Regions from separate parts of the Streptomyces sp. NPDC012637 genome, predicted to be linked through region 1. Evidence: riboswitches for the same ligand, from Rfam matches in the RefSeq annotation. Region 1 holds a riboswitch; each other region holds the start of a gene.
The links. A riboswitch is a leader RNA that binds a small molecule or an ion and turns the genes downstream of it on or off. The one in region 1 is predicted to bind thiamine pyrophosphate.
Positions count from the first base shown of each region.

Region 2: linked by a shared signal. The riboswitch ahead of ACFY8W_RS22720 (thiamine ABC transporter substrate-binding protein) and the one ahead of thiO (glycine oxidase ThiO) in region 1 are both predicted to bind thiamine pyrophosphate.
Region 3: linked by a shared signal. The riboswitch ahead of thiC (phosphomethylpyrimidine synthase ThiC) and the one ahead of thiO (glycine oxidase ThiO) in region 1 are both predicted to bind thiamine pyrophosphate.

Region 1 is NZ_JBIBDS010000003.1:491,341-496,917, reverse strand. Features, by position in the region: gene metF (methylenetetrahydrofolate reductase [NAD(P)H]) at 1-423, opposite strand, end outside; gene thiE (thiamine phosphate synthase) at 562-1,212, opposite strand; gene ACFY8W_RS15300 (Rv2175c family DNA-binding protein) at 1,334-1,708, opposite strand; gene ACFY8W_RS15295 (FAD-dependent oxidoreductase) at 1,752-3,041, opposite strand; TPP riboswitch at 3,125-3,237, shown strand; gene thiO (glycine oxidase ThiO) at 3,235-4,428, shown strand; gene thiS (sulfur carrier protein ThiS) at 4,425-4,637, shown strand; gene ACFY8W_RS15280 (thiazole synthase) at 4,643-5,437, shown strand.
Region 2 is NZ_JBIBDS010000005.1:515,284-520,860, forward strand. Features, by position in the region: gene ACFY8W_RS22705 (sigma-70 family RNA polymerase sigma factor) at 1-576, shown strand, start outside; gene ACFY8W_RS22710 (protein phosphatase 2C domain-containing protein) at 563-1,387, shown strand; gene rlmN (23S rRNA (adenine(2503)-C(2))-methyltransferase RlmN) at 1,537-2,643, shown strand; TPP riboswitch at 2,673-2,800, shown strand; gene ACFY8W_RS22720 (thiamine ABC transporter substrate-binding protein) at 2,883-3,980, shown strand; gene ACFY8W_RS22725 (ABC transporter permease subunit) at 4,022-5,577, shown strand, end outside.
Region 3 is NZ_JBIBDS010000004.1:506,926-512,502, forward strand. Features, by position in the region: gene ACFY8W_RS19340 (helix-turn-helix domain-containing protein) at 144-881, shown strand; gene ACFY8W_RS19345 (SsgA family sporulation/cell division regulator) at 1,018-1,452, shown strand; gene ACFY8W_RS19350 (YibE/F family protein) at 1,489-2,832, opposite strand; TPP riboswitch at 2,905-3,051, shown strand; gene thiC (phosphomethylpyrimidine synthase ThiC) at 3,046-4,836, shown strand; gene ACFY8W_RS19360 (hypothetical protein) at 4,897-5,577, opposite strand, start outside.

The DNA.
Region 1 (5,577 bases):
GGCGTAGTGGACGCCCTCCGGATGGGCGACCCACTCGCCGAGCGGGTCGCCCGGCGGGTCGCCGCGCACGGCGAGCATGTTCCGGATGCCCGCGTCGGCGTACTGGCCGAGGATGTTGCGGAGTTCGGCGATCGAGTGGTCGACGGCGGTGAGGTGGGCGACCGGGGTGAGGGTGGTGTCGGAGGCGATCTTCTGGGTGGCCTTGACCGTGCCGCCGCGGGTGGAGCCGCCGGCGCCGTAGGTGACGGAGACGAAGCTGGGGGCGACCGCTTCGATCCGGCGCATGGCGTTCCAGAGGCTCTGCTCGCTCTTCTCGCTCCGGGGGGCGAAGAACTCGAACGAGTACGACGTGCCACCGGAGGCGAGGATGTCGCGGACCGTGCGTGCGCGGTCCGAGCGGACGGAAGCGGTACCAAGGGCCATACGGGCAGGTTAGACGGGGTCCAGGAGTCGAGTGAAGTCGAGTCCGCGTTCTGGACATGTTTCAGGACACCGTGCACAAGCCACCGGGCCCCCGTGACCACGATGTGGACCCGGGCGGGCCCCGCTCCCGTGCCGAGCTCAGGCCAGGCGCTCGCGGACCCGCTTCGCGAGGGAGGCCGTGGCGGCGGCGGGGTCGTCGGCCTCGGTGATCGCGCGGACGACGACGATCCGGCGGGCGCCGGCGTCGAGGACCTCGTCCAGGTTGGTCTCGTCGATGCCGCCGATGGCGAACCAGGGCCGGTCCTGGGCCAGGCCCGCCGCGTACCGCACGAGGCCGAGGCCCGGCGCGTACCGCCCGGGCTTGGTGGGGGTCGGCCAGCAGGGGCCGGTGCAGAAGTAGTCCACGCCGGGCTCGGCGGCGGCCGCGGCCGCCTCCTCCTCGGCGTGGCAGGAGCGGCCGATCAGCACCTCGTCGCCCAGGATCGCCCGGGCGGCGGGCACGGGCAGGTCGCCCTGGCCGAGGTGGAGCACGTCGGAGCTGGTGGCGTGGGCGACGTCGGCCCGGTCGTTGACGGCGAGGAGCTTGCCGTGCCGGCGGCAGGCCTCGGCGAACACGGCGAGGTGCTCCAGCTCCTCGCCGGCCTCCATGCCCTTGTCGCGGAGCTGCACGATGTCGACGCCGGAGGAGAGCACGGCGTCGAGGAAGGCGGGCAGGTCACCCTGGCGCTTCCGGGCGTCGGTGCACAGGTAGAGCCGGGCGTCGGCGAGCTGCGCGCGAGGCGTGGGCATGTGGGTCCCCCCGTCGGGTGGTGCCGGTGCCGGGCCGCCGACCGGAGTCGGCCGGCGGCCCGGCACCAGTGGTGGTGTCTTCGGTGCGGCTCGGCGAGCGTACGTCGGACGGCGCCGGCCGTCAGACGGCGAGCGCCTGGGCGCGGCGCTTCACCTCCGTGCCGCGATTCTCGCCGAGGGCCTGCGCGGGCGTGCCGGGCAGGGTCGGGTCCGGAGTGAAGAGCCACTCCAGCATCTCTTCGTCGCTGAAGCCGTCGTCCCGCAGGAGCGTCAGGGTCCCGGCGAGGCCCTTGACGACCTTGCCGTCCTGGATGAAGGCGGCAGGCACCTGGAGGATCTTCTCGCCGGGGCGCACTTCGCGTCGGACGGCGATGAGCTGGCCCTCCTTGACCAGCTGCCGTACGCGCGTCACCTCGATGTCGAGCATCTCCGCGATGTCGGGGAGGTAGAGCCAGGCGGGGACGAGAGCATCGGTCTTTGCGTCAATCTCGGTCACGGGACAAGCCTGCCATCCCGGACTGACAGTCGGTAGTCGGGCCCTACCGGACTGCCGCCTTCAGGGGTACGGAGGGGTCGGCGGCCCTCGCCGGGTCGACGGCGGTGCCGTGCTCGATCAGCCTGCGGCCCTGGGCCAGGTCGCGCGGCCGGCCGACGGCGAGCAGGGCGACCGGGGTCTCGCCGCGCAGCCACAGGACCGTCCAGGCCTCCTCGGCCGGGTCGCCGCGCCACAGCAGGGTGTCGGCGGCGCCGTGGTGTCCGGCGTACTGGACGAAGCGGCCGAACTGCTCGGACCAGAAGTAGGGCACCGGGTCGTACGGCTCGGGCGCCTCGCCGACGATGCCGGCGGCGACGGTGCGGGGGCCCTGGAGGGCGTTGTCCCAGTGGTGGACGAGGAGCCGTTCGCCGTAGCGGGCGGACGGGAAGGAGGCGCAGTCGCCGACGGCGTACACGTCGGGCAGCGAGGTGCGCAGGTGGGCGTCGGCGGTGAGCGCGCCACTGGGGTCGAGGGCGGCGCCGGAGCCTTCGAGCCAGCCGGTTGCGGGGCGGGCGCCGATGCCGACGACGACGGCGTCGGCGGGCAGCTCACGGGCCTCGCCGGTGGCGCCGAAGTCGTCGGAGTCGGCCGTGAGGACGACGCGCCCCTCCTCGACGTGCTCCACGCGCGCGTGGAGCCGGAGTTCGGCGCCGCTCTCGGCGTACCAGGCGGCCATGGGCGCGGTGACCTCGGCGGGGAGCGCTCCGGGGAGCGGGCGGCCGGCGGCCTCGACGACGGTGACGGCGCAGCCGGCCTGCCGGGCGGCGGTGGTGAACTCCGCGCCGATCCAGCCGGCGCCGACGACCACGATGCCGTGGCGGCGTTCCAGGACGGGCTTGAGCCGGGCGGCGTCGTCGAGGGTGCGCAGCAGATGGACGCCGGGGACGCCTTCGGAGCCGGGCAGGGTGAGCGGGTGGGCGCCGGTGGCGACGACGAGGACGTCGTACGGGACGGGCCCGGCCTCGGTGTCGACCTCGTGGTCGGCGGCGCGCAGTCCGGTGACCTCGACGCCGAGGCGGAGGTCGACGTCGAGGGCGGCGAAGTCGACGTCGAAGGCGGAGTCCTCGGCCTTGCCGAGCAGCACCGCCTTGGACAGCGGCGGCCGGTCGTAGGGCTGGTGGGGTTCGGCGCCGATGAGGGTGACGGGTCCGGTGAAGCCCCGCTCGCGCAGGGCGACGGCGGTCTGGACGCCTGCCATCCCGGCGCCGACGATCACGACGTGCCGTTCGGTCCGGTCGGGTGACTGCTGCTGCGACTGGTCCCCGGCCTGCTGCTGCTCGCTCTGCTCGCTCACCCGACCACTGTATTCACCTGACGGACCGTCAGGAAGGGAGGGGTCCTGTGGCGGTCCGGCCCCGGCGGTTAGTCTGGCCGCCGTAGAGCACTCGCGGGAGCCCGGACGGACCGGGCTGAGAGGGAGGCTGGCCGGCCTCCGACCGTACGAACCTGATCCGGGTCATGCCGGCGAAGGGAGGGGCTGGACGCCCATGTCGCGTACACGCAGTACCGGCGGTACCCGCAGCACACGCACCACCTCGGACGTTCTCGTCGTCGGAGGCGGCATCATCGGCCTGGTCACGGCCTGGCGCGCCGCGCAGCGCGGACTGCGCACCGCGGTGGCCGACCCCGAACCGGGCGGCGGGGCCGCCCGGGTGGCGGCGGGCATGCTCGCCGCCGTCACCGAACTCCACTACGGCGAGGAGACCCTGCTCGGCCTCAACCTGGCCTCCGCCCGCCGCTATCCGGACTTCGTCGCCGAACTCGCCGAGGCGACCGGCGGCATGGACGTCGGCTACCGCGCCTGCGGCACCCTCGCCGTCGCGCTCGACGCCGACGACCGGGCCCACCTGCGCGAACTCCACGCCCTGCAGACCCGCTGCGGGCTCGCCTCCGAGTGGCTGAGCGGCCGCGAGTGCCGCCGCCTCGAACCGATGCTGGCCCCGGGCGTGCGGGGCGGGCTGCGCGTGGACGGCGACCACCAGGTCGATCCCCGGCGGCTCGCCGACGCGCTCGTGGTGGCGTGCGAGCGGGCCGGGGTGGTCTTCCACCGCTCGCTCGCGGAGCGGCTCACGGTGGAACGGGACCGGGCCGCGGGCGCGGTGCTCGCGGACGGCACCGAGCAGGCCGCCGAGCAGGTGGTGCTCGCCGCCGGCAGCATGAGCGGACGGCTCGCCGGGGTGCCGGAGCGGGTCCTGCCGCCCGTGCGGCCCGTGAAGGGGCAGGTGCTGCGGCTGCGGGTGCCGCCCGCGTACGCGCCGTTCCTCTCCCGGACGGTCCGGGCGGTCGTCCGCGGCAGCCATGTCTACCTCGTGCCGCGCGAGAACGGCGAGCTGGTCGTCGGCGCGACCAGCGAGGAGCTCGGCTGGGACACCACCGTCACCGCCGGCGGGGTGTACGAGCTGCTGCGCGACGCGCACGAGCTGGTCCCCGGCATCACCGAGCTGCCGCTCACCGAGACCCGCGCCGGGCTGCGTCCCGGCTCGCCCGACAACGCGCCGCTGCTCGGCCCGAGCGCCCTGCCCGGGCTGCACCTGGCCACCGGCCACTACCGCAACGGGGTGCTGCTCACCCCGGTCACCGGCGACGTCATGGCGGAGGCGCTGACCACCGGCGCGCTGCCGGACGAGGCACGCCCCTTCACCGCCCGCCGCTTCTCCTCCGCGCACCTGGAGCACGCATGAACGCGCCCCTGTCCGTCTCCGTGAACGGGGAGCCCCGGGCCCTGCAGGGCCCGCTCTCCCTCGACGCCCTCGTCGCCACCCTCACCACGGCGCCGTCCGGAGTGGCCGCCGCCGTCAACGAGACCGTGGTCCCGCGCAGCCAGTGGGCAGCGACGCTGCTCGGCGACGGCGACCGGGTCGAGGTCCTGACCGCGGTGCAGGGAGGATGAGCGCAATGTCCGACGACGTGTTCCTGCTGGGCGGTACGGAGTTCTCGTCCCGTCTGATCATGGGTACGGGCGGCGCGCCCAGCCTCGACGTCCTGGAACGCTCGCTCGTCGCGAGCGGCACGGAGCTGACGACGGTCGCGATGCGCCGGCTGGACCCGACGGTCCGGGGTTCGGTCCTGTCGGTCCTGGAGCGGCTCGGCATCCGGGTGCTGCCGAACACGGCGGGCTGCTTCACGGCGGGCGAGGCGGTGCTCACCGCCCGGCTCGCCCGGGAGGCCCTGGGCACCGAGTGGATCAAGCTGGAGGTCATCGCCGACGAGCGGACCCTGCTGCCGGACGGCGAGGAGCTCCTCGCCGCCGCCGAGACCCTCGTGGACGACGGCTTCGTCGTGCTGCCGTACACCAACGACGACCCGGTCCTCGCGCGGAAGCTGGAGGACGTCGGCTGCGCTGCGATCATGCCGCTGGGCTCGCCGATCGGTTCCGGCCTGGGCATCCGCAACCCGCACAACTTCGAGCTGATCGCGGACCGGGCGGGCGTGCCGGTGATCCTGGACGCGGGGGCGGGGACGGCGTCGGACGCGGCGCAGGCGATGGAGCTGGGCTGCGCGGCGGTGATGCTGGCGTCGGCGGTCACGCGGGCGCAGGAGCCCGTCCTGATGGCCGAGGCGATGCGGCACGCGGTGGAGGCGGGCCGCCTGGCCCACCGCGCGGGCCGCATCCCGCGCCGCCACTTCGCCGAGCCCTCCTCCCCGCACGCCGGCCGCGCCCGCCTCGACCCGGAACGCCCCGCCTTCTAGGGACCGCCGCCCCTGGACAGGCCCGGGCCTCGGGCAGGCTCCTGCCCCGGACAGGCCCGGGCGGGCCCCGACCCCCCGGGCAGGCCCCGGACCCGGCCGTCGCTGCGGCTCGCCCCGCCCGCCCGCTCGTCACAGCTGCG
Region 2 (5,577 bases), on a different contig from region 1:
CAGGTCGTGGTGCCTCTCCGACCCGGGGAGCGGGAGTACGTGGCCGTGGAAGACAGCTCGACCGGACAGCGGTTGCTCGCGCTCGCTCAGAGTCTCCAGCTCGAAGGGGAGCTCGGGTACATCCCGGTGACGGGAGAGCTCGACCTCAACTGTGACGACCTTGTGGTGGTGTGTGGGCCGAAGACCTCTCCGGAGGTCGCCGCCGCACTCGCCCGGGACCCGCGGCTCTCGTTCGAGACCCAGTCCAACGGGCGGTGGGCTCTCACGGAGCGGGAGAGCGGCAAGGTCTACACGTCGCCGAGCGACGACCCACAGGACCCGGCGCCGGCGGACGTGGCCTACCTCGGCAGGCTCCCGCGCCCGGACGGGCAGGGGACGTTCATCCTGATCGCGGGAGTCCACGCGGTCGGGTCGCTCGGTGTGGCGCACTTCCTGACCGAGAACCTTGCGTCCCTCTACGAGGAAGCGGGCACCGAGCCCTTCTCCATGGTCGTGGCCTGCGACTACGCCCCGGGCGACAAGTCGGTGACGGCGAGTCGATCGGCGAGTGGTGTACTGCGTCATGAGGCCGCCTGACGTGGATGTCTCGGCGTTCAGCAGCGCGTGCCCAGGGCGGACCAACGAGGACTTCGCGGCCTGGAGTGACCGCGTGGCCGTCGTCGTGGACGGCGCGGGCATGCCCGACGCGCTGCGGGCGCCGTGCCTCCATGGCGTCTCATGGTTCGCCGAGACGCTGGGTACGGCACTGTGCTCCGCGGCTGGCGGGGGCGGGTCGCTTCGGTCCGCCCTCGCCTCTGCGATTGAGCACACGACGCACGCGCACCGCGATACGTGCGCCGTCGATGATCCGCTGTCTCCGTCGGCGACGCTCGCCGTGCTCCGGCAACATGGCGACACCCTGCAGTGGCTTGTCCTGGGTGACTGCACGCTCGTCCTGGAGCGCGGAGGGGCGGTGGAAGCGATCTCGGACACACGTCTCTCGGCGGTGGCCCGAAGCGAGCGGACCGCCATGAAGAGCGCGCCCCCCGGCTCCGCCGAGCGTCGGCGCCTGCACGCGCTGCTCGTGCGGGCGGAACGCACCTGCCGGAATCGCCCCGGCGGCTACTGGGTGGCGGCCTCGGAGCCGCACGCCGCCGATGCGGCGCTGTACGGCTCCTACCCCTCTCGCGATGTGGCTCGGGCAGCGCTCATGACTGACGGAGCCGCCCGCCTCGTCACCCCCTTCGCCCTCGCCGACTGGTCAGCGTGCCTTGGCATCCTTGAGGATCAAGGGCCCGAGTCGCTGATCGACCAGGTTCGTGACGCGGAGCTCACTGACAACAGGCTGACCCGTTGGCCGCGCAGCAAGCTCCATGACGATGCCACCGTGGTCTACGTCCGCCCGTAGCGGGGGAGTGGGGCCTGGCGGGCCCCGACTCTGGGCCGTCTCTGGGCCGTCTGGGGGCCGCCAGTGGTCACCAACGGCCACCGTCAGTCACCGCTCGGCGGCCGGACGGCCCCAGGCCATCGGTCGCGGTCTGCGACACTGGTAGGACCATGCCCAAGCCCGGAGAACTCACTTTCGTCGCCCCGCGCGGAGCCAAGCAGCCCCCGCGGCACCTCGCCGACCTCACGCCCGCAGAGCGCAAGGAGGCGGTCGCCGCGATCGGCGAGAAGCCGTTTCGCGCCAAGCAGCTGTCCACGCACTACTTCGCGCGGTACGCGCACGACCCGGCGGAGTGGACCGACATCCCCGCCGCGGCGCGCGAGAAGCTCGCGGGGGAGCTGCTGCCCGATCTGATGTCGGTCGTGCGGCACGTCTCGTGCGACGACGACACCACCCGTAAGACGCTGTGGCGGCTGCACGACGGCACGCTCGTGGAGTCGGTGCTCATGCGCTACCCGGACCGGGTGACCATGTGCATCTCCTCGCAGGCCGGCTGCGGCATGAACTGTCCGTTCTGTGCGACCGGCCAGGCCGGGCTCGACCGGAACCTGTCGACCGCCGAGATCGTGCACCAGATCGTCGACGGCATGCGCGCGCTGCGCGACGGCGAGGTGCCCGGTGGTCCGGCGCGGCTGAGCAACATCGTCTTCATGGGGATGGGCGAGCCGCTCGCGAACTACAAGCGGGTCGTCGGCGCCATCCGGCGGCTGACCGACCCCGAGCCCGACGGGCTCGGCCTGTCGCAGCGCGGGATCACGGTCTCCACGGTCGGCCTGGTGCCGGCGATGCTGCGGTTCGCGGACGAGGGCTTCAAGTGCCGGCTCGCGGTGTCGCTGCACGCGCCGGACGACGAGCTGCGCGACACCCTCGTGCCCGTGAACACCCGCTGGAAGGTCCGCGAGGTCCTCGACGCGGCCTGGGAGTACGCGGAGAAGTCCGGGCGCCGGATCTCCATCGAGTACGCGCTGATCCGCGACATCAACGACCAGGCCTGGCGCGGTGACCTGCTGGGCCGGCTGCTCAAGGGCAAGCGGGTGCACGTCAACCTGATCCCGCTGAACCCGACGCCCGGCTCCAAGTGGACCGCGTCCCGCCCCGAGGACGAGAAGGCGTTCATCGAGGCCATCGCCTCCCACGGCGTTCCCGTCACCGTCCGTGACACCCGCGGGCAGGAGATCGACGGTGCCTGTGGACAGCTGGCCGCCGCCGAACGCTGACCTTGTACTCTGAGCTCGAACACATCTGCATATTCCGACAGGGGAGCGCCACAGCGCTGAGAGTGCGGTGACCTGCTTGGTGAGACAGGCACACGACCGCAGACCCTCTGAACCTCGCCCAGGTCATTCTGGGTAGGAAGTTCGGTCGTAACTCGAGCTGTTGCGCCCTGCCCGCGCCCGGTTTCCCCGGCGCGGGCAGGGCCGCGTCTCCTTCTGGTCACACCCAGGAGGACATTCACGTGAACACCAAGAAGGCGGCCGCCGCCGCGCTCGCCGCGGCGCTCGGCATCGGCACCCTCGCCGCCTGCGGCACCGAGGACGTCAGGGACGCGGCCGGGAAGACGGACGGGCCCGCGCCGAAGACCGTCACCCTCGTCAGCCACGACTCGTTCAACGCCTCCAAGGAGGTGCTCGCCGAGTTCACCAAGCAGACCGGTCTCACGGTCAAGGTGCTCAAGAGCGGCGACGCCGGCGAGGCGGTCAACAAGGAGATCCTGACCAAGGGCTCCCCGCAGGGCGACGTGTTCTTCGGCGTGGACAACACGCTGCTGTCCCGCGCCCTCGACAACGGCATCTTCGTCCCGTACGAGGCGAAGGGCCTGGACCGGATCCCGGCCGCGCTGCAGCTCGACAAGGAGCAGCACCGGGTCACGCCGATCGACTCCGGCGACATCTGCGTCAACTACGACAAGCAGTACTTCGCCGGCAAGAAGCTGGCCCCGCCGCAGACCTTCGACGACCTGGCGAAGCCGGAGTACAAGGACCTCCTCGTCGTCGAGAACCCCGAGCGGTCCTCCCCGGGCCTCGGCTTCCTCCTCGGCACCGCCGCGAAGTACGGCGACACCGGGTGGCAGGACTACTGGAAGAAGCTCAAGGCCAACGGCGTGAAGACCGTCGACAGCTGGGAGCTGGCCTACAACCAGGAGTTCTCCGGCTCCGCCGGCGGCAAGAAGGCCAAGGGCGACCGCCCGCTCGTCGTCTCCTACGCCTCCTCCCCGCCGGTGGAGGTGCTGTACGCCGAGCCGCAGCCCAAGGTGGCGCCGACCGGTGTGTCCACGGGCACCTGCTTCCGGCAGACCGAGTTCGCGGGTCTGCTGAACGGGGCGAAGAACCCCGAGGGCGGCAAGAAGCTGATCGACTTCCTGATCTCCAAGAAGTTCCAGGACGACATGCCGCTCCAGATGTTCGTCAACCCCGTCACGAACGACGCGACGCTCCCGGAGCTGTTCACCAAGCACGGCGTGGTGGTCGAGCAGCCGTACGCGATGGAGCCGAAGAAGATCGCCGACAACCGTGACCAGTGGATCCAGCAGTGGACCTCGCTCGTCCTGAAGTAGTCGTCCCGGACCGGCGGGGAAGCGCGGCGCGGCTGGGCCTGATGGCCCTGCCCGTCGTCTTCTTCGCCGTGTTCTTCGCCTGGCCCGTGGTCTCGATCGTCGAGCGCGGGCTCAGGCCGGACGGCCACTGGGAGCTGGGCCGGTTCGGCGAGACGCTGACCCGGCCGGAGATCCTGGACGTCCTGTGGTTCACGCTGTGGCAGGCGCTCGCCTCCACGGCCCTCACGCTGCTGGTCGCGCTGCCCGGCGCGTACGTCTTCGCGCGGTTCGACTTCCCCGGCAAGCGGCTCCTGCGGGCCGTGGTCACCGTGCCGTTCGTGCTGCCCACCGTCATGGTCGGCACCGCGTTCCTCGCGCTGGTCGGCCGCCGGGGTCTCCTCGACGACTGGTGGGGCCTGCGGCTCGACACCACCGTGTGGGCGATCCTCCTCGCCCATGTCTTCTTCAACTACGCGGTCGTCGTCCGCACCGTCGGCGGCCTGTGGTCGCAGCTCGACCCGCGCCAGGAGGAGGCCGCCCGGGTGCTCGGCGCCTCCCGCTGGCGCGCCTGGCGGACGGTGACGCTGCCCGCACTCGCGCCCTCGGTCGCCGCCGCGGCGCTCATGGTGTTCCTGTTCACCGCGAGTTCCTTCGGCATCGTGCAGATCCTCGGCGGTCCCGCGTACTCCACGCTGGAGACCGAGATCTACCGGCAGACCGCCGACCGGCTCCAGCTGTCCACGGCCGCCGTCCTCACGATGGTGCAGTTCGTCGCCGTCGGCGTGATCCTCGCCGTGCACGCCCGGACCGTACGGCGCCGGGAGACCGCCCTGAGGCTGGTCCCGGCCGAGCGCACCGCCCGCCGGCCGCGCGGCGCCGCCCAGTGGGCGCTCCTCGGCGCCGTCCTGGTGTCGATCGCGCTGCTGATCCTCGCCCCGCTCGGCGTGCTCGTCGAGCGCTCCTTCGCCACCCCGGCCGGCTACGGCCTCGACTACTACCGGGCGCTGCAGCACGTCGGCGACGACGGCACCTTCCTCGTGCCGATGACCGACACCATCGTCAACTCGCTGCAGTACGCGCTCGCCGCGACCGCCATCGCCGTCGTCATCGGCGGCCTCGCCGCGGCGGCCCTCACCCGGCGTGCGGGGCGCCTGGTCCGCGGCTTCGACGCGCTGCTGATGCTGCCGCTCGGGGTGTCCGCCGTCACCGTCGGCTTCGGCTTCCTCATCACCCTCGACGAGCCGCCGCTCGACCTGCGGGCCAGCTGGATCCTCGTCCCGCTCGCCCAGGCCCTGGTCGGTGTGCCGTTCGTGGTCCGCACCATGCTGCCCGTGCTCCGCGCGGTCGACGAACGCCTCCGCGAGGCCGCCGCCGTGCTGGGCGCCTCGCCGTGGCGGGCCTGGCGCGAGGTCGACCTGCCGCTGGTGCGGCGCGCCCTGCTCATCGCCGCCGGCTTCGCCTTCGCCGTCTCCCTCGGCGAGTTCGGCGCGACGGTGTTCATCGCCCGCCCCGACAACCCGACCCTGCCGGTCGCCGTCGCCCGGCTCCTCGGCCGGCCGGGCGACCTCAACTACGGCCAGGCCATGGCCCTTTCGACGATTCTCATGGTGGTGTGCGC
Region 3 (5,577 bases), on a different contig from region 1:
CCCGGACGGGTCCGCCACCGGACCCCACCGGTCCCAGGCCGCGGCGGGCGCGCGGGGGCGGCCCCCGCGGGCGGGTGCGACGCACTCGTCGACACGCCTGGGGGTGACCTTTGGCCACGGCTTCGCAGCCCGCTGCTCCTACTCTGATCGGCTCGGTGCAGCGGGCGCTGAGACTCCTGGAGGCCGTGGGCTCCCATGAGGACGGGGCTCCCGCCAAACAGCTCGCGCGCGAGGCGGGACTTCCGCTTCCCACCGCGTACCACCTGCTCCGCACCCTGACGCACGAGGGCTATCTGCGTCGCGAGAAGGGTGTGTTCGTCTTCGGCGACGCCGCCGGCAGGCTGGTCGGCGGCGGAGTTCTGCAGAATCGTCGCACCAAGATCGAAGACTCTCTCGCCCACTGGCGGGACGCCATCGGCGTCCCGGTCTACTTCGCCATCTACCGCGAGGGCGAGATCGAGCTCGTCGCCGTCGCCGACACTCCCGCGGCCCCCGCCGTGGAGGAGTGGGCCGACTTCCGGGAGACCGGTCACGCGCACGCCATCGGGCAGTGCCTGCTGAGTCAACTGGATCTGAAGACTCGTCAAGACCACCTCGACCGCCATCCGGTGGAAGCCATCACGCCGTATACGGTGCGTAATCGCCGGTCCCTTTTGGATCGTTTGGGCGGTATGGGGCGAATGGAGCCCCTGGTGGAGCGTCAGGAATATGCGCTCGGCACGGTCTGTGCGGCCATTCCCATCACCGCGGGGTCCACGGCGGCCGCGATGGCGATTTCCCTCCCTCTTCACCAGGAAGAACGGTTGCTACCTGCTATCGACCGGCTACAGAATGAGATCGGAAAGCTCTTCAGCTCGCTCGCGTTCTCTATCAGTATCTGAAAAATCACTCCTTGTGATCCGCTAGCGCGTACAGCACGATTGCGTCAAGAGGGCCATGGGGGATCATTCCTGGCCGTTTCGGTCACAGCTTTCAGCAGCGTGTTTACACAACTGCTCATCTACTGCGGGGTACATCATGCGAGAGACGGTTCAGGCCGAGGTCCTGATGAGCTTCCTCGTCTCCGAGGAGCTCTCCTTCCGGATCCCGGTGGAACTGCGATACGAGACCCGCGACCCCTATGCGGTGCGGATGACGTTCCACCTTCCCGGAGACGCGCCCGTGACCTGGGCCTTCGGCCGCGAGCTGCTGCTCGACGGGATCAACCGCCCCAGCGGGGACGGCGACGTGCACATCGCGCCGACCGACCCCGAGGGACTCTCCGACGTGATGATCCGCCTTCAGGTCGGCGGCGACCGCGCCCTGTTCCGCGCGAGCGCGCCGCCGCTCGTCGCCTTCCTCGACCGCACGGACAAGCTCGTCCCACTCGGTCAGGAAGAGGCACTGGGCGACTTCGAGGACAGCCTGGAGGCGGCCCTCGGACGCATCCTGGCCGAGGAGAACGCGGGTTGACCGCGGCGAGCCGACCCCGGCGGCAGACCGCCGGGCCTACTTGGCCCGGCGTCGCCGCCCGCCCCCGCCGGCCCGTGCCGGGCGCTGCTCGCCCGCTCCCGGACCCGGCCGGTCCGCCGAAACCACCAGCGCCGCAAGGCCGGTGGTGATCGGTACCGAGGCGACCAGACCGATCGAGCCGACCAGCGTCCGGACGATCTCCTCGGCCACCAGCTCGCTGTTGGCCACCGTTCCCACGCTGCTCTGCGCGATCGAGAAGAGCAGCAACAGCGGCAGGGACGCGCCCGCGTAGGCGAGGACCAGGGTGTTCACCACCGAGGCGATGTGGTCGCGGCCGATCCGGATAGCGGCCCGGTAGAGCCGCCGCGGGCCCATCGTCGGGTCGGCCTGGTGGAGTTCCCAGACCGCCGAGGTCTGGGTCACCGTCACGTCGTCGAGCACACCCAGCGAGCCGATGATGATTCCGGCGAGCAGCAGACCGGACATGTCGATCTCGGGGTACAGGCCGTGGATGAGACCGGTGTTGTCGTCCGTGTTGCCGCTGAGCGAGGCCCAGCCGATGAACAGCGAGCCGAGCAGGCCGATCAGCAGCAGCGAGACCAGCGTGCCCAGGACCGCGACCGAGGTGCGGGCCGACAGGCCGTGGCACAGGTAGAGCGCGATCAGCATGATCGCGCTCGATCCGACGATGGCGACCACCAGCGGATTCGATCCCTGGATGATCGCCGGCAGGATGAACAGGGTCAGCACCAGGAAGCTCGCCGCGAGCGCGATCAACGCCATCACGCCGCGCATCCGGCCGACGATGACGACGGCGAGCGCGAAGATGCCGGCGAGCACGGCGATCGGCAGCTTCCGGTTCACGTCGGTGACGGAGTACTGCAGGTCGCGCGGGGCGTCGGGGGCGTACGCCACCACCACGCCCTGTCCCTCGTGGAGTTGGCGGGGCGCGTCCGGCTGCACGATCTCGGTGAACCTACGGCCCTTGTCCGGGCCGGTGGTGACCTCGACGGTCGCCTTCTCGCACTGCCCCTGCTGGGCGTTGACCGCCTCGCGCCCCTCCGGGGTGGAGGTGTCGCCGGTCGGCGGGACCTGGGCGGCGTTCACGTCCTTGCAGTCGACCTGCTCGACGGCGACGACCTTGCCCTGCTCGGTCTGCCGGTCGAAGCCGACGCCCGTGGGCTCGTGCCCGGGGGTGCCACCCGGCCACAGCACCACGAGCCCGACGGCGACGGCGGTGGCGAAGGGGATGAGCACCGCGGCGATGACCTTCCGCAGGTGCCGTGAGACGGGTGCGGCGGGGCCGTGGCCGTGCGCATGGCCGTGCCCGTGGCCGTGCCCGTCGCCGTGGGGTTCCTGGGGCTGCTGCGTTGACGTCACCGACCGATCATCGCAAGAACGTCGAGGCCCCCACTGTTCAGCACGCCAGGGATGACGCTAGCGTGGTGACACCTTTGCACACGCGGGAGCTCGGAGCACCGGGCTGAGAGGGCGCTGATCACCGTACGCGCGTACCGATGTACGTACGGGAGGAGGCTGCGCCGACCGCCGAACCTGTTACCGGGTAATGCCGGCGTAGGGAGATTCGGTCTCATGACCATTCAGGATGCACGCACGCCTGCCTCCGACCAGGACCAGAGCGGCCCGCAGGAGCGCACGCCGGGCTGGCACAAGGGCTACGTCGAGGGTTCCCGCCCCGACATCCGGGTGCCCGTCCGTCAGGTGCACCTCACCAACGGCAAGGACGTGACGCTGTACGACACGTCCGGTCCGTACACCGACCCGACCATCGACACCGACGTGCGGCGCGGCCTGCCGCCGCTGCGCGAGAACTGGATCATCTCGCGCGGTGACACGGAGGAGTACCCGGGCCGTCCGGTGCGGCCCGAGGACGACGGCATCAAGCACACCTCGCCCCGCGGCGGAGGCCTGAAGAACCTCGACGCCGTCTTCCCCGGCCGCCCGCGGCTGCCCCGCCGTGGCCGCGACGGCCAGGCGGTGACGCAGCTCGCGTACGCCCGCCGGGGCGAGATCACCCCGGAGATGGAGTACGTCGCGATCCGCGAGAACGTCTCCCCCGAGGTCGTACGGGAGGAGATCGCGGCGGGCCGCGCGGTCCTGCCGGCGAACGTCAACCACCCGGAGATCGAGCCGATGATCATCGGCAAGCGGTTCCTGGTGAAGGTCAACGCCAACATCGGCAACTCCGCGGTCACCTCCTCCATCGAGGAGGAGGTGGAGAAGATGACCTGGGCGACCAAGTGGGGCGCCGACACGGTCATGGACCTCTCCACCGGCCGCAACATCCACACCACCCGCGAGTGGGTGCTGCGCAACTCCCCCGTGCCCATCGGCACCGTGCCGCTCTACCAGGCCCTGGAGAAGGTCGACGGCAAGGCCGAGGAGCTGACCTGGGAGATCTACAAGGACACCGTCATCGAGCAGGCCGAGCAGGGCGTCGACTACATGACGGTGCACGCCGGCGTGCTGCTGCCGTACGTGCCGCTGACCGCCCGCCGCAAGACCGGCATCGTCTCGCGCGGCGGCTCGATCATGGCCGCCTGGTGCCTCGCGCACCACAAGGAGAACTTCCTCTACACGAACTTCGAGGAGCTCTGCGAGATCCTCGCGGCGTACGACGTCACGTACTCGCTCGGCGACGGCCTGCGGCCCGGCTCGATCGCGGACGCCAACGACGCGGCGCAGTTCGCCGAGCTGAAGACCCTGGGCGAGCTCAACACGATCGCCAAGCGCCACAACGTGCAGACGATGATCGAGGGCCCGGGCCACGTCCCGATGCACAAGATCAAGGAGAACATCGACCTCCAGCAGGAGATCTGCGAGGAGGCGCCGTTCTACACGCTCGGCCCGCTGACCACGGACGTCGCCCCGGCGTACGACCACATCACCTCGGGCATCGGCGCGGCGATGATCGCCTGGTGGGGCACGGCGATGCTCTGCTACGTCACGCCCAAGGAGCACCTGGGCCTGCCGAACAAGGACGACGTCAAGACGGGCGTGATCACCTACAAGATCGCGGCGCACGCGGCGGACCTGGCCAAGGGCCACCCGGGCGCGCAGGAGTGGGACGACGCGCTGTCCGACGCGCGCTTCGAGTTCCGCTGGGAGGACCAGTTCAACCTGGCCATGGACCCGGACACGGCCCGTGAGTTCCACGACGAGACGCTGCCGGCGGAGCCCGCGAAGACGGCGCACTTCTGCTCGATGTGCGGTCCGAAGTTCTGCTCGATGAAGATCTCCCAGGACATCCGCCGTGAGCACGGCGGCGACCTGAAGGCGGACGAGATCGAGGCGGGCATGGCCGCGAAGTCGGCCGAGTTCGCCGCTGCCGGGAACCGGGTCTACCTGCCGATGGCGGAGTAGCCGGGACCCGTCCCGTACCACCGGCCCGCGACCCTCGGGGGAGTCGCGGGCCGGTGCTTCTCACTCCGGCCGGTGATCCGGCGGACCGAAGTCCGGGCTGGTGAAGTCCGGGCTCGTGTACGTCGGACGCGGGGACGGGGCGCCCCCGCCCGGGCTGGTGAAGTCCGGGCCGCTGTAGCCGACTTTGGGGATGCGGCCGGTCGGCGGCGGCGACTGGCGGGGAAGCGCCGGGGCCGTGGCCGGCTCGGCGGGCGCGGCGGCCAGCGCGTCGCGCAGGAACGGCACCACGCCGCGCTCCCGCAGCGCCTGGCGCCAGGCCTCCCTGGCGCGTGACAACTCGTCGTCGGGAGTCCCGGCCGGGACTTCGGTGGCGCTGTTGCGCAGGGCGGTGACGAGGAGGCCGGCCGCCGCCCAGAGCAGGCCGGCCGCGGCGACGGCGCCGAAGAACAGGCCGGCGGTGAGCAGGGTGTCGGCGAAGGCCGGGGCCGGGTCCAGCATCTTCAGGACGGCGCCGACGAGGAGGACGACGACTGCGGCCGTGCCCGCGAGGAGCGGGGCGAGGACGGTCACGACGGCGACGACGCCCGCGCCGTCCGTGTCGGCCGGCGCCTCGCCCGTGCCGCTTCCGCTTCCGCCGGCCGTGCCCCTCGCCGCGGAGCGGACCTGTTCGCGGACCTTCACGAAGTGGTCGTACTCGGTCGCGGCGGCCGTGGTGATGAGCGCGGTCGCGTTCAGCGCCAT